One region of the Brachybacterium sp. GCM10030268 genome, then DNA from elsewhere that is predicted to be linked to it. Evidence: riboswitches for the same ligand, from Rfam matches in the RefSeq annotation. Region 1 holds a riboswitch; the other holds the start of a gene.
What was found. Region 1 has a riboswitch for FMN ahead of ribD (bifunctional diaminohydroxyphosphoribosylaminopyrimidine deaminase/5-amino-6-(5-phosphoribosylamino)uracil reductase RibD). Riboswitches for the same ligand answer to the same signal wherever they lie in the genome.

Region 1 (3,199 bases):
CGATCACGATCACGGGCCGGCCGGCTGCGATGTCGTCGATCGCGCGGGGTATCGGGTCCAGTCGCAGCGTGCTCATCGTCCGGTCTCCGCTCCGGCCAGTGCGCCGGCGGTCAGCTTCTCGACGTACTTCGCGAGCACGTCGACCTCCAGGTTGACCCGGTCGCCCACGCGGCGCAGGCCAAGCGTGGTGCGCTCGAGGGTCTCGGGGATCAGCCCGATGGTGACCAGGCCGTCCTCGAGCGCGGCGACGGTGAGGCTCACCCCGTCCACGGTGAGCGAGCCCTTCTCCACGAGGTAGCGATCCAGGCCCGGGGTGCTCAGGCGCAGCAGCGTCCCGCCCTCGCCCTCCTCGCGGCCCAGGATCTCGCCGACCCCGTCGACGTGGCCCTGGACGATGTGCCCGCCCAGGCGCCCGTCGGCGCGCAGCGAGCGCTCGAGGTTCACGCGGTCGCCGGCGCTGAGACCCGCGAGGGTGGTGGCGGCGAGGGTGGTGGGGATGACGTCGGCGGTCCAGATCTCGCCGTCGATGTCCGCGACGGTCAGGCAGCAGCCGCTGACGGCGATCGAGTCGCCGAGGGCGACGTCCTCGAGGACGTGGGGCGAGCGGATCCGCAGCCGGACGGTGCCGTGGTCGGGCCCGGTCCCGTCGGGCCGGGGCTGGTCGGGATGGGACTGGTCGGGCGGGATGACGGCGTCGACCGTCCCCAGCTCCTCGATGAGGCCTGTGAACATGGTGGGTTCCCTTCGGGTCAGGGTCGGGTGGTGCGGGGGCGCAGGGTCAGCTGGAGGTCGGTGCGCCCGTCGGGTGAGGTCAGTGGCTCGGTGGTGACGAGGTCGAGGTCGAGGCGGTCGGCGATCGTGGTGATGCCGAGGTCACCGATCCCGGCGGGGCCGGCGCCGAGCAGGGTCGGGGCGAGGTGGACGATGAGTTCGTCGACCGTGCCGGCGGCGAGGAAGGCGGCGGTGAGAGTGGGCCCGCCCTCGAGCAGCACGTGGCGTTGCCCGCGCTCGAAAAGATCGGTGAGGGCGCTGGAGGGATCCCGGGTGCGCAGCGGGATCTCGGGGCCGGCTCCGTCCAGGGCCGGCAGCGGCGGGTGGTCGCTGGTGCCCATGACGGCCCGGTGCGGCTGCCGGGGCAGGAGCGTGCCGTCGCCCCGGCGGGCGGTGAGGGTCGGATGGTCCGCGCGCGCGGTGCCGGTACCGATCAGCACGGTGTCGCAGGTGGCGCGGAGGCGGTGGACCTCCTGCCGGGCGGTCTCGCCGGTGATCCAGCGGCTGCTGCCGTCGGCCGCGGCAGCCTTGCCGTCCAGGGTGAGGGCGATCTTCGCGGTGACCAGGGGGCGGCCGTGCCGCAGGCCGTGCTCCCAGCCGCGGTTCAGGGCGGCCGCCCGCGCCGCGAGATCCTCCGGGACCTCGTCCTCGACCTCGATCCCTGCGGCGCGCAGCGTCTCGATCCCGCCGGCGGCCACGGGGTTCGGATCCCGGCGGGCGATGACGACCCGGGCGATGCCGGCGGCGATCAGCGCGTCCGCGCACGGATCGGTGCGGCCGACGTGGGTGCAGGGCTCGAGCGTGACGACGGCCGTCGCCCCGGCCGGCGATCCCCTTCCCTCACGGCGAGCGCCGGCGAGGGCGTCGGCTTCGGCGTGGGCCGTGCCGGCCCCGCGGTGGTGGCCTTCGGCGAGGACCGTGCCGTCCGGGGTCAGCAGGACGCAGCCGACGCGGGGATTGGGGCCGAGGGGGACGCCAGGATCCGCCGCGATCTCCAAGGCGCGGCGCAGGGCGTCGCGCTCATGCGTGTTCAGCATGCTCTCTCCTCCGGTCCGCGTCGCTCGCGGTCCGGAGTGAGGGAGGGGTCACGGAGGCGGCGTCACTCCGGGGTGCCGCTGCCAGCGCACGGAGAGTGCGCGGCCAGGGCCGTCCGGAGGACGACGTCGCGTGCGCTTCCCATCCGGACTCTGACCGTCGGTCCAGGAGTTCCACCTGGTCAACCGAGGGCCGAAGGCCATCGGGTCGCGGACTGTCACCGCCGGCTCGGAATTTCACCGACCCCAGTGCACGCGAGCTTTCCAGCTCGTCGGAGCCCACGCTAGCAGTCGGTGGCCCGCCGTGGCGGGGCCGAGGCGCGTATCACCCGTAGGTGTCGCGGGGTCCGCGCCAGGTGACAGTGCGCCGGCCCTTCTTCCAGCTGCGCTCGGCCGCGGCCGGGCCCGTGACCCGCAGCTCGGAGATCACGTGGGCGCCGATGTGCTCCTCGATGGTCGTGATCAGCTGGGGTGAGAGCATCCGCAGCTGGGATGCCCAGGCGGAGGAGGAGGCGCTGACCACGAGCACGCCGTCCTCGAAGCTGACGGGGCGGCAGTGGGTGCTGATCCGTTCGCCCACGATGTCGTCCCATTCCTCCAGCACGCGCCCGGCGCTCATCCCCGCGTTCCAGCCCAGGTTCCCCAGCACTTTGCGCAGCACGGTCTCGATGCTCTGGGGGTCCCGGGGGTCCGGCCGGGAGCCCGAGTAGCCGGGCGCGCTGCCGGATCGGTCGCGCACATCTCGTGCCTGGGTCTTCGCCGAGATGGGGAACAGGCCCCGGTCCCGCGCCGCGGCCCGCGAGCGGTTGACCGTGCGGCGGGCCAGTTCGAAGGGGTCGGCCACGGCGGCGAGGTCCGGCGGGTCGTACAGCTCCTCGGTCTCGTCCGCGCCCACCGTGCCGTCACCGTCGCCGGGACCACCAGGGGCGCCCGCCCCGAAGGCCGCGTCCGGGCCGGTGCTGCCCTCGCGGCGCGACCGGGCCGACCCGCTCGGGGCCGTCGCCCGTGAGCCGCGGCCCGACTCCTCCGGTGGAGCCGGCAGTGCCTGTCCGGCTGAGGGGCCGGGACGCGCGCCGTCGGTGCGACCGGTCCAGGTGGAGAGGTCGTAGGGATTGGCGAGGCGCGGCCGGGAGGGACCGTCGCTGCCTGGGTCGCCGCCGGGACGCGGGGTCATGGCCGGCTCCCGTCCTCGCGGGGCACGGCCGCTCCCAGGCTGACGTCGACGACGTGGATCTCGCCGTCCAGGGACGCGGGGATGTCACTGTCGTTCGCGGTGGTGATCAGCACCTGCGACGCGTGGGTGACGATCCGCCCCAAGCGGTCGCGGCGGCGGGTGTCGAGCTCGCTGAAGACGTCGTCGAGGATGAGGATCGGTTCACCGTCCCCGAGGTCGC
Region 2 (3,199 bases), on a different contig from region 1:
CCACGGCGCGAGCGCCGGCGAGCTCAGCATCTTCGCCGCCTCCTGGCCGTCGGGGGACCCCGGCGGCATCGACCCGGTCAAGCAGGGCCGGGTCGCCGTCCAGGACGAGGGCAGCCAGCTCGCAGCGCTCGCCCTCGCCCTCGGTGCGGACGATCTCGTCCGTGCGGACGACGTGCACTGGCTGGACCTGTGCGCGGGCCCCGGAGGGAAGACGGCCCTGCTGGGCGGGCTGACCATCGACCACGATGCCGACCTGCTCGCGGTCGAGGTCCAGCCCCACCGCACCGAACTCGTCGACCGCTCCATCGCGCCCCTGCAGGAGGCCGGCTGCGAGATCACCACCCGCACCGCCGACGGCACTGAGATCGGTGCGGAACTGCCCGGGCACTTCTCCCGGGTCCTGGTCGACGTGCCGTGCTCGGGTCTGGGCGCCCTGCGCCGCCGCCCCGAGTCCCGCTGGCGCCGCACGCCCGGGGACATCGGCCACCTCGGCGTGCTCCAGCGCGACCTGCTGACCTCCGCGCTGGACGCCACCGCGCCCGGAGGCGTCGTCGCCTACGTGACGTGCTCCCCGCACCTCGCCGAGACCCGACTCGTGGTCACCGACGTCCTGTCCCAACGTGAGGATGTCGAGCAGCTCGATGCCCGAGACGCCGTGCGCGCCGCGATCCAACCGGCCAAGGCCCACGAGGTGGACCTCGGGGAGGGGCCCGCCGTGCAGCTCTGGCCCCACGTGCACGGCACCGACGCCATGTACATCTCCCTGCTGCGCAAGCACCCGATCCCCCTCGCGGAAGGAACCTCGCCCTCATGAACTCCCCGTACTCGACCGATGGCCAGTACATCCACCCCAGCATCCTCAACGCGGACCTGATGAGCATCGGCACCGAGCTGGACAAGATCGCCAGCGCCGACAGCGTCCACGTGGACGTGATGGACAACCACTTCGTGCCCAACCTGACCTTCGGCCCCAGCGTCGTCGAGCAGATCGTGGGACGCAGCGACATCCCCGTGGACGCTCACCTGATGATCGAGGACGCCGACCGCCAGGCTCCCGCCTTCGCCGAGGCCGGCGCAGATTCGGTCACCTTCCATCTCGAGGCCGCCAAGGCGCCGATCAAGCTGGCCCGCGAACTGCGCCGCAAGAACACCGCCGTCGGCGTGGCGCTGCGCCCGGCCACCGCGGTGGAACCGCTGCTGGACGTCATCGGCGAGTTCGACATGCTGCTGATCATGACCGTCGAACCCGGATTCGGCGGGCAGAGCTTCCTGGAGACGATGCTGCCCAAGATCCGCCGCGCCCGCGGCGCGATCAGCGAGGCCAACCTCGAGGTGTCCATCCAGGTCGACGGCGGGGTCAGCCGCGAGACCATCGAACGATGCGCCGAGGCCGGAGCGAACGTGTTCGTCGCCGGCTCCGCGATCTACAAGGCCCAGGACGCCGCCGAGGAGATCACGGCCCTGCGGGAGCTGGCGCGAGGCCACGGGGGTCACTGAGGCCCGCACGCCGCTCACCGGGGCTCATGAAGTCCGGGACATAGGAGCCCGAGCGATCGGGGGCTCAGCCCCCGAATCGTCGGGGTCGACCGGTGCCCGCTGCCCCGGCGGGAGGGCGTTCGCCACACTCGGCCACGGGCCCGCCGGGTCACGACGCGAGGCGGCTAGCATTGTCCCGTCACGACCAGTGACGTGCTCCGGGGTCGGTGAAAGTCCGAGCCGGCGGTGACAGTCCGCGACCCGCTTCGGCGGTGGAGCCGGTGGAATTCCGGCACCGACAGTACAGCCTGGATGAGAGGCGCACGTCCTGCATGTCGCCGGCGCGCCCTGGCGCCTCCCGGCGGCCTGCCGGAACCCCTTTTCCCCCGGAGCCACTGCATCGGCGGAGAAAGGACCGGCATGGATCTTCTGCAGTGGCTCTTCGACGCGCGACTCGAGTTCGCGGGCGGGCAGTTCATCCTCTGGCGCGAGGTGCTCGGCAACCTCTTCGGCCTGCTCAGCGCGCTCGGTGGCATGCGCCGCAAGGTCTGGGCCTGGCCCATCGGCATCGCCGGCAACGCGCTGCTGCTGACGGTGTTCCTGGGCTCCCTGTTCGGCAGCGCCGGGACCGTGGATCTGCTCGGCCAGGCCGGCCGCCAGGTGATGTTCATCGCCACCAGCATCTACGGCTGGGTCCGCTGGCGGCAGGCTCGGCACGAGGGCGGCACCGCCGTCGAGCCCGAGTGGGCCTCCTGGCGGACCCGCATCCTCCTGCTCGTCGCCATGGTCGGCGGCACCGCCGGGCTCACCCCGATCTTTCGCGCCCTGGGCTCCTACGAGCCCGTCTGGGCCGACGCGTGGATCTTCGTGGGCAGCCTCCTGGCCACCTTCGGGATGGCCAAGGGCTGGGTCGAGTTCTGGCTGATCTGGGTGGCCGTCGACATCGTCGGCGTCCCCCTGCTGGTCAGTGCGGGCTACTACGCCAGCGCCCTGATGTACCTCTTCTACGGCGTGTTCACGCTGACGGGGTTCTTCGTCTGGTGGCGGGTGCGCAACCGGCGCGAGCACGACGAACGGGTCACCGTCGAGACCGCCCACCTGGATCCGACGGTCCGCCAGGAATGAGCGACCTCCCCGTCATGACGCGTAAGCTACGCCCCGTGAAGGATTTCGAGGCGTTGTTCGCCGAGCTCACCGAGAAGGCCCGCACCCGACCCGAGGGGTCGGGCACCGTCCGCGAACTGGACTCGGGGGTCCATGGGATCGGCAAGAAGATCGTCGAGGAAGCGGCCGAGGTATGGATGGCCTGCGAGCATGAGACCCATGACGACGCGGCCACGGAGATCAGCCAGCTGATCTACCACCTGCAGGTGATGATGGTCGCCAAGGGCATCACCCTCGAGGACGTCTACGGCCGGCTCTGATCCGAGATCCGACGGCGAGACCGTCGGGCCCGGCGGTCGCCGGGTCCCACGCAACTCGCCCGCACGTCAGCATCGCCCCTCTCCACCCCTGACCACCATCCGTCCCCGTTCCGTGCGCCGCCCCGCGGCGGCGAAGGAGTATCCGTGCTGCGCATCGCTGTTCCCAACAAGGGCGCCCTGTCAGAGCCCGCCGCTGATCTGCTGCAGGAGGCCGGCTACCGCCGCCGCGGCATGGCCAAGGAGCTCGTCGTCCTCGACGAGGACAACGACGTCGAGCTGTTCCATCTGCGCCCCCGGGA

Region 2: another riboswitch for FMN. It lies ahead of pnuC (nicotinamide riboside transporter PnuC); the one in region 1 lies ahead of ribD (bifunctional diaminohydroxyphosphoribosylaminopyrimidine deaminase/5-amino-6-(5-phosphoribosylamino)uracil reductase RibD).

What each region holds. Positions count from the first base shown of each region.
Region 1 covers NZ_JBHTCW010000007.1:69,878-73,076, forward strand. Annotated here, with positions in the region: gene ribB (3,4-dihydroxy-2-butanone-4-phosphate synthase) at 1-76, opposite strand, end outside; gene ACFQRD_RS11265 (riboflavin synthase) at 73-732, opposite strand; gene ribD (bifunctional diaminohydroxyphosphoribosylaminopyrimidine deaminase/5-amino-6-(5-phosphoribosylamino)uracil reductase RibD) at 750-1,808, opposite strand; FMN riboswitch at 1,935-2,064, opposite strand; gene ACFQRD_RS11275 (DUF721 domain-containing protein) at 2,131-2,979, opposite strand; gene recF (DNA replication/repair protein RecF) at 2,976-3,199, opposite strand, start outside.
Region 2 covers NZ_JBHTCW010000002.1:299,769-302,967, reverse strand. Annotated here, with positions in the region: gene ACFQRD_RS04375 (RsmB/NOP family class I SAM-dependent RNA methyltransferase) at 1-814, shown strand, start outside; gene rpe (ribulose-phosphate 3-epimerase) at 811-1,497, shown strand; FMN riboswitch at 1,687-1,804, shown strand; gene pnuC (nicotinamide riboside transporter PnuC) at 1,897-2,601, shown strand; gene ACFQRD_RS04360 (phosphoribosyl-ATP diphosphatase) at 2,637-2,900, shown strand; gene hisG (ATP phosphoribosyltransferase) at 3,045-3,199, shown strand, end outside.